Regions from separate parts of the Streptomyces sp. NPDC002868 genome, predicted to be linked through region 1. Evidence: riboswitches for the same ligand, from Rfam matches in the RefSeq annotation. Region 1 holds a riboswitch; the other holds the start of a gene.
The links. Region 1 has a riboswitch for cyclic di-AMP ahead of ACZ3H8_RS18435 (C40 family peptidase). Riboswitches for the same ligand answer to the same signal wherever they lie in the genome.
Positions count from the first base shown of each region.

Region 2: another riboswitch for cyclic di-AMP. It lies ahead of ACZ3H8_RS00495 (M23 family metallopeptidase); the one in region 1 lies ahead of ACZ3H8_RS18435 (C40 family peptidase).

Region 1 is NZ_JBVHDR010000005.1:382,472-386,656, reverse strand. Features, by position in the region: gene ACZ3H8_RS18450 (ATP-binding protein) at 151-582, shown strand; gene ACZ3H8_RS18445 (LysR family transcriptional regulator) at 597-1,508, opposite strand; gene ACZ3H8_RS18440 (LysE family translocator) at 1,591-2,220, shown strand; gene ACZ3H8_RS18435 (C40 family peptidase) at 2,267-2,743, opposite strand; cyclic di-AMP (ydaO/yuaA leader) riboswitch at 2,747-2,901, opposite strand; gene ACZ3H8_RS18430 (hypothetical protein) at 3,251-3,559, opposite strand; gene ACZ3H8_RS18425 (ATP-dependent Clp protease proteolytic subunit) at 3,567-4,185, opposite strand, start outside.
Region 2 is NZ_JBVHDR010000001.1:117,761-121,945, reverse strand. Features, by position in the region: gene ACZ3H8_RS00510 (bifunctional acetate--CoA ligase family protein/GNAT family N-acetyltransferase) at 1-409, opposite strand, end outside; gene ACZ3H8_RS00505 (HPr family phosphocarrier protein) at 570-851, shown strand; gene ACZ3H8_RS00500 (GntR family transcriptional regulator) at 1,000-1,677, opposite strand; gene ACZ3H8_RS00495 (M23 family metallopeptidase) at 1,856-2,626, opposite strand; cyclic di-AMP (ydaO/yuaA leader) riboswitch at 2,640-2,803, opposite strand; gene ACZ3H8_RS00490 (M16 family metallopeptidase) at 3,033-4,185, opposite strand, start outside.

The sequences.
Region 1 (4,185 bases):
TGGGCGACAGATATATGCACATCTTGGTGGATCGCCGCCCCTGACGGCACGATAGGTGGCACTCTGGCGCGAAGCGCAATCCGTGGCCGTCCTCGCATTCATCCGCTACGAGTCGGAGCCCGGCCCCGGTGGGAAAGGGACAGCGTCGCCATGGCAGACCATCAGGAAGCCTCCGTCACTCTGCCGAGCGCCCCCGCCTCGGTCTCCGCCGCCCGGAGATATGCCACCGACGTCGTCTCCGAATGGGGCCTGCCGGTCGAGACCGAAGCCGTCGACACCGTCCGTCTGATCGTCTCCGAACTCGCCACCAACGCCGTTCAGCACACCTTCGGCCAGTCGCCCACTTTTACCGTGGACCTGCGTCTCGAGCGGGACGAGGAGCTGCGCATCGGTGTCACCGACAGTCACCCCCGCTGGCCGCAGCGGCTGCCCGCCGCCGTCCGCCAGGACAACGGCCGCGGCATGGTCATCATCCGCAGCCTCACCGCGGAGTGCGGCGGACAGCTCCTGGTCACCCCGACCCCGGAGGGCGGCAAGACCGTCTGGATCGTCCTGCCGTGGACCGTACCGGTGCAGAGCTGATCACGGCCCGGCGGTCAGTTTCCCGCGCGGCCGAACGCGCCGCGCAGCAGAGCCCGCAGTGACTCGGCAGCCGGACCCGACTCCTCGCCGCGGTGTGCCACCGAGATCGTCCGCCGGAACGCCGCCGATTCCAACTGCCGTACGCCGAGCGGCGTCGCGGCCATCGCGGCGACCATCTCCGGCACCACCGCCACCCCGAGCCCCGCGCTGACGAGCGCGCACACCAGCGCATAGCCCGGCGACTCGCAGACCACGGCGGGGCTCGCCCCCGCCTGCGCCAAGGCCCCCTCCACCCCCTTGCGCGACGGATGCGAAGGAGCGCTGCTGATCAGCGGCTGGCCCGCCAGCTGGGCCACCGGCAGCCGGCCCGAGCCGCCCGCGAGCGCATGGCCGGGCGCCGTGACCAGGACCAATTCCTCCACCAGCAGTGGATCCAGCACCACACCCGCGGGCAGCGGCGCCGGTTCGCCCGGTTCGTACGCATGGGTCAGCGCCAGATCCACATCGCCTGCCGCCACGGCCAGGACCCCGGCCGGCGGTTCGTACTCCGCGACGGCGAGCTCCACATCCGGATGCGCACGGCGAAACGCGCTCAGCACCGGCGGCAGCAGATGGATGCCGACCGTCGTGAAGGTGCCCACCCGCAGCCGCCCGCCGGACAGACCTGCCAGCCGCGCCAGCTCGTGCCGCGCCTGCTCCATCTCGTCCAGCACCCGGCGGGCCCGCGTCGCCAGCAGCTCGCCCGCGGCCGTCAGCCGCGCCCCGCGGTGGTGGCGCACCAGCAGCGCCGCCCCCGCCTCGCGCTCCAGCTTGGCAAGTTGCTGCGAGAGCGCGGGCGCGGTATAGCCCAGACGGGCTGCGGCCCGGGTGATCGAACCGGCCTCGGCGACCGCCACCAGCGCCGCCAGCCGTGTCGGGTCGTACATGGCACCCCTTAAGCATTGCTTTGGGCAGGCCTAGAAGATTCCAAGTACACGCTAAGGCCCACTCCGGTCCAGGATGGCTGCCATGGACGCACAACTCGTCGCCTTCACCGGGGTCGCCGCGGGCATGGTCGCCATGCCGGGCGCGGACTTCACCGTCGTCGTACGCAACGCCCTCGTCTCCCGGCGTGCGGGCGTGGCCTGCGCCGTCGGCGTCGCCGGGGGACTGCTCGTGCACACCGCGCTCGCGGTGGCGGGGCTCGCGGCGGTCCTGGTCGCGGTGCCGGTGCTGTTCCGCACGCTGCAGATCGTGGGCGGCGCCTATGTGCTCTACCTGGGGGTACGGGCGGTGCGCGGCGCGCTGCGTCCGGCGCCCGCCGGGCCGGACCTGGAGGGCGAGGCGGCCGACGGCGTCGGACGCAGTCTGCGGCAGGGCTTCCTCACCAACGTCCTCAATCCGAAGGCGCCGGTCCTCTTCCTCAGCCTGCTACCGCAGTTCGTGCCGGACGGCGCGCCGGTGCTGCCGCGCACCTTGCTGCTTGCCGCGATCGTCGTCGTCCTGGCGCTGTTCTGGTTCCCGGCGGTGGCGCTGCTGGTGGACCGGCTCGGGACGTGGCTGCGGCGGCCGCGCACCACCCGCGCCGTGGAAGGAGTCACCGGCGGGGCACTCACCGCGCTGGGCGTGACCCTGCTGGCCGAGCCGCTGGCGCACTGACGCGGTGTGGCGCACCGGGAGCGTGCCCGGTGCGCCACCGGGGCCGTCAGCGCACCCGGCCGTACCAGACGCGCTTGGTCCAGATCTTCTCGAGTTTCACCCAGGAGCCCGTCTTGGGCGAGTGCCAGATCTTGCCGCTGCCGGCGTAGATACCCACGTGGTAGACGCTGTTGCCGGAGTGGAAGAAGACCAGATCCCCTCGCTGGCGCGAGGACGCCGAGACATGGCGGGTCTTGTTGAACTGCTGCTGGGCGGTGCGTGGGAGCTTCTTGCCCGCCTTCTTGTACGAATAGAGCGTCAGCCCCGAGCAGTCGAACCGGGATGGACCCGACGCGCCGTACTTGTACGGCGCTCCCTTCTTCGAAGAGGCAACCTGAAGTGCCTTGTTGGCGTGGGCCGTAGCCGCGAGTGCCTCGGAAGCGGCGCCCGGCACCAGCACTGAGCCGCCGACGGCGGCGAGGGTCAGGGCCGATACGGCGCCTGCCCGGGTCAGCAAAAACGGGACGTGAATCTGCGCAGTCATGCGCAACCCTTCGTCAGCCGCCTGTGAAGGATGACCTGTCGGGTTCGGACGGACGAAGATGCCCGGCCGCGAAATGCGGCTTCACCCCGAGGGACGACCGGACTGTCCGGATGTCCCGTACTGCTTGGGTCCTCCACTCCTGCCGGTGCACTTCTGTCGACCAGACATCCGGAGCGGCGGCAGGACTCGGCGTCCGCCCGGACCGCCCCGCCAGGGATGGCGGGGGCTTGTCGTCCCAGGGATCTTGACCCACACCACGCCGGATTTCCGAGTCGAAACGGCGGTATGTGAGCTTCGACACCACTGACCTGTTCGGGTGGACAGAGTTGATTTGGGGCCCGGCCACGGACAGCTGAGGACTCCCGCACCAGCAGCGGAACAGCCCATTCCGCCAGATCGGTAGTCGTGGTGCGCAAGTTCTCCGTAGTAATTCAGGAGACCGCAACTACACCGAATGGGGGACGACTGCAGGTACCCCAATGGCCGTTGACGGAAGCGGATGATTCGTCAACTCATGGACGCGGGCGGCATTGTCACCCGGCGCGCCCTGCGTTCGCCGTCGAGGACCCTGAGCGCCTCGGCGAGGGTCGACGCATGGACCTCGCTCTCGCCGCGCATATGCATCAGCGTCAGGGCGTCCTTGAGCGCGGTGGCCCGGCCGACCAACGCCTGTGCCGCACGCAGCGCTCCATAGGTGTGCGTTGAGCGGGCCGGATTGATCCGTCCCAGCAGATCGAGGACTTCGAGATAGCTGTCGATGAACTCGCACTCGGCGCGGGTCAGCGCCGGCAGCGGCGGCAGTTCGGGTAGCGGCATCGGGCGCTCACCTGGAACCGGGGGCGGAGAGTGACGTCTTGCGGTTCTTGATCACGTGGTCGACCAGTCCGTAGGCCTTGGCGTCCTGCGCCGCGAAGATCTTGTCGCGCTCCAGGTCGGCGGCGATCCGCTCCGGACTCTGGCCGGTGTGGCGTACGAGCATCCCGGCGAGTTGGGCGCGCAGCCGCAGCAACTCCTGTGCCTGGATCTCCAGATCGGACGGCTGGCCCTGCAACGGCTCCTCGAACGCGGGCTGCTGGACGACGATCCGGGCGCCGGGCAGCGCCATCCGCTTGCCGGGGGCGCCGGCGGCGAGCAGCAGGGCGGCGGTCGATGCTGCCTGCCCCAGACAGGTCGTCTCCACGTCGCAGGTGACCACCTGCATCGTGTCGTAGATGGCGGACATGGCGCTCAGTGAGCCGCCGGGGGAGTTGATGTAGAGGGAGATGTCCCGGTCCGGGGCGGCGTACTCGAGGTGCAGGAACTGTGCGATCACATCGTTGGCGGCGGTGTCGTCGACGACGGTGCCCAGGAAGATGATCCGCTCGTCGAGCAGCTTGGAGTACGGATCAAGGGTGCGGGATCCGCCGATGGTGCGCTCGGTGAACTGGGGCAGGACGTAGCGG
Region 2 (4,185 bases), on a different contig from region 1:
CCGCCGCGATGTGTTCGAGCAGCGTGGACGCGACCCCGCGCCCCTGGTGGGCGTCCTGCACGAGGAAGGCGACCTCGGCCTCGTCGGCAGGGGCACTCGCGGGGCGGCCCTGCGCGTTGATCCGGTCGTAGCGGACAGTCGCGATGAATTCGCCGCCGACCGTGACCGCGAGACCCACCCGGTCCACGTAGTCGTGGTGGGTGAAGCGGTGGACGTCCTTGGCGGAGAGCCGTGGATAGGGCGCGAAGAAGCGGTAGTACTTCGACTCGTCCGAGACCTGTTCGTAGAAACTGACCAGGCGCTCGGCGTCCTCGGTGGTGATGGGCCTGATGCGTGCGGTGCCGCCGTCGCGCAGCACCACGTCTGCTTCCCAGTGATCGGGGTAGGCGTGGTCCGGCTCGGTCTGCATGCCGAAAGCGTAAGGCTCACCCACCAGTAGCGGCGGCCGTTGGCCGCGGGCAGTCTGGGGAGATCCGATTGCGGCCACCCCCGGCCGAAGGCCGGTGCGAGCACTCCGCAACGCATGAGAGACTGGTCTAGACAACCGCTAAGACTTGAAGGGCAACACCATGGCTGAGCGCCGCGTCAATGTCGGCTGGGCCGAGGGCCTTCACGCCCGCCCCGCTTCCATCTTCGTCCGTGCCGCCACGGCCGCCGGCGTCCCGGTGACGATCGCCAAGGCTGACGGCAACCCGGTCAATGCCGCCTCCATGCTCGCGGTGCTCGGCCTGGGCGCTCAGGGCGGCGAGGAGATCGTGCTCGCTTCCGAGGCGGACGGTGCCGACGCCGCCCTGGACCGCCTGGCCAAGCTGGTTGCCGAGGGGCTCGAAGAGCTTCCCGAGACCGTCTGAACCTGCCAGTCGAATTGCTCGACGGCGGAGCCGCGGCATCCCGAATTCGGGAGACCGCGGCTCCGCTTTTTTGCGGTCCGGGAACCATGAATTCGGGCAGCATAAAATCCGCCCCACGAATATCTTCTCTTTGTATACGGTGCGGCTGTTAATTGCGGGCGCTCGCGGTGTTTACGGCATGTTGCGAAGTCCTCACCCGCTCGGGACGGCGCAGCCGGTGCGCGGCCGTGGCCCGCTCGGCGTGCAGCGCGGTCAGCGCCCGCGCCCGTTCCACATCGCCGCGCGCCACGGCGTCCACGATCGCGCCGTGCTCGGCCCAGGACTCGATGGGCTTGGCGGGCTGGTCGACGGCGTACATCCAAGTGATCTTGTGCCGCAGCTGGGTGAGCAGGGCGGTCAGGCCGGGGCTGCCGGAGGCCTGGGCGAGCGTCTCGTGGAACCAGCCGCCCAGCGAGCGCAGATCCTCGCCCTGGCCACGGCGGGCCCGCTCCTGCCCCAGTCTGACCAGACCACGCAGGACTTTGAGGTGCGCTTCCGTACGGCGCTTGGCGGCCCGGGCAGCGCCCAGCGGCTCCAGCAGCATCCGGACCTCCAGCAGGTCGGCCGCCTCCTGCTCGGTGGGCTCGGCGACGCAGGCGCCGGCGTGGCGGCGGGTGGTGACGAAACCCTCGGACTCCAGCGTGCGCAGGGCCTCCCGCACGGGGACCCGGGAGACGCCGTAGCGGCGCGCCAGCTGCTCCTCGGTGAGCCGGCTGCCGCGCTCGAATACACCGGAGACGATGTCGTCGCGGATCGCTGTGCATACCGAGTGCGCGGGAATGCGCATGACCGAACCTCCGCTTTAATCCGCGCGAAACGCAGCCGATTGACGCCTGTTCGGTGACTCTATTGCAGTGGGCCGGATTTTCCGATGGCACCTGGAAATTCATGGATATCTTTTGGCCAGAGGACCGAACGCCGAAGGCCCCGGCGGCGGCCAGGGCCTTCGTCCACTCGGGTGTCGCTCAGACGCCGACGCCGTGCGCGCGCAGGTACGCGACCGGGTTGATGTCGGAGCCGTACTCCGGGCTGGTGCGGGCCTCGAAGTGGAGGTGCGGCCCGGAGGTGTTGCCGGTCGCACCGGAGAGGCCGATCCGCTGGCCAGGGGTGACGCTCTGGCCCACAGAGACGCTGATCGACGAGAGATGGCCGTACTGCGTGTACGAGCCGTCGTTCATCTTGATCACGACGTTGTTGCCGTACGCGCCGCCCCAGCCGGCCTCGACGACGGTGCCGGAGCCGACCGCGTGCACGGTGGTGCCGGACGCCGCGTGGAAGTCGATGCCTGTGTGGCTGCCGGAGGACCAGATGGCGCCGCCGGTCTTGTAGCCGGTGGAGACGTACGAGCCGGAGATCGGCGAGACGAAGGAGTTGAGGCGCTTGCGCTCGGCCTCACGGGCGGCGCGCTCCTTGGCCTCGCGGGCAGCCTTGGCGCGGGCCTCGGCCTTGCGCTTGGCCTCAGCCTCGGCCTTCGCCTTGGCGGCGGCCTCGGCGGCCTCCTGCTTCTGGGCGGCGGCCTGGTCGGCGATCTGGTCGGCGAGCGAGTCGGCGGCCACGATCTGGGTCAGGCCGGTGTCCTCGACCGCGGTGGCACCGGGCTCGGCGGCGAGCGCCGGGGAAGCGAGGGTTCCGATGACGCCGGTGGTGGCAAGGGCCGCGACGCCCGCCATGCTCGCGCTCTTGCGCGTCAGACGGCTCGGGGCACGATGCTTCCCGGTGGCACGGGTGAACGCCATGTAGTGGCTGATCCTTTCCTTCCTTCTCGCCTACCGGGTTAGCTGACGGGTTCGGAGCAGGAAGGTCTCCTACGGGCCCCTCCGCACGGGTGCGAAGGCGTCCGATTCACCCCAGGGACTGAGTGGGTCCCCGGCTCCCCAGGCTCGCGCCTGACGGGGACTCGGCGATGACTGTCCGATGCCGCGGGTGCGGCGGGCAACTGGCGGACAGCCGGACCGACGCTAGGCGGGGCATCTTTCATTCACCAAACAGACAGGCATTTTTGTAGTGCATGCCACAGGGCAGACAGGCAGCCTCTCCAACAAACCGGGCATAAGACAGAACCCCGGCGTCGCTTTGGAGGCCGGGGTTCCGCTTGTCTGTTTTAGGTTGTTTGCCAGATATGACGGATCGTCTTGCGGTCAATCAGCCCGTGACAACGGTCACTTCACCGATGCCCAGTGCCCTGACCGGCTCCTCGATCTGCGAGGCGTCGCCGACGAGCACCGTGACAAGCCGGTCCACCGGGAAGGCGTTGACGGCCGCGGCCGTCGCCTCCACGGTGCCGGTCTCGGCCAGCCGTACGTACAACTGCGCCTGGTAGTCGTCCGGGAGGGACTGCTCGACCTGATCGGCGAGCGTGCCCGCGACGGACGCCGCCGTCTCGAACTTCAGCGGGGCGACGCCCACCAGGTTCTGGACGGCGACATCCCGCTCGGCATCGGTGAGCCCCTCGGCCGCGAGCGTGCGCAGCACCTTCCAGAGGTCCTCCAGCGCCGGTCCGGTGTTGGGGGTGTCCACCGAGCCGCTGATGGCGAGCATCGCGGCGCCCGAACCGTCGGGGGCGGACCGCAGTACCTGGCCGAAGGCCCGTACGCCGTAGGTGTAGCCCTTCTCCTCGCGCAGCACGCGGTCCAGGCGGGAGGTGAGGGTGCCGCCCAGGCAGTACGCGCCGAGCACCTGCGCGGGCCAGACGCGGTCGTGCCGGTCCGCCCCGATGCGGCCGATCAGCAGCTGCGTCTGCACGGCGCCCGGCCGGTCCACGATGACCACGCGGCCCGTGTCGTCGGCCGTGATCGGCGGTACGGGACGGGGCGTGGCACTGTCGCCCTTCCAGGTGCCGAGGGTGTCCGCCAACACGGCGTCCAGGTCGACCCCGGTGAGGTCGCCGACGATCACCGCGGTGGCCGTGGCGGGCCGCACATGCACCTCGTAGAAGCCCCGCACGGCCGCGGAGTCGATCCTGGCCACGGTCTCCTCCGTGCCCTGGCGGGGGCGCGACATGCGCAGGGAGGCCGGGAAGAGCTGCTTGGAGAGCTCCTTGGCCGCACGGCGGGCCGGATTGGCCGTCTCGTGCGGGATCTCGTCGAGACGGTTGCGTACGAGCCGCTCCACCTCACTGTCGGCGAAGGCGGGTGCGCGCAGCGCCTCGGCGAGCAGGCCGAGCGCCTTGGGCAGCCGGGAGACCGGGACCTCCAGGGAGACGCGGACGCCGGGGTGGTCGGCGTGCGAGTCGAGCGTCGCTCCGCAGCGCTCCAGCTCGGCCGCGAACTCCTCCGCGGAGTGCTTGTCGGTGCCC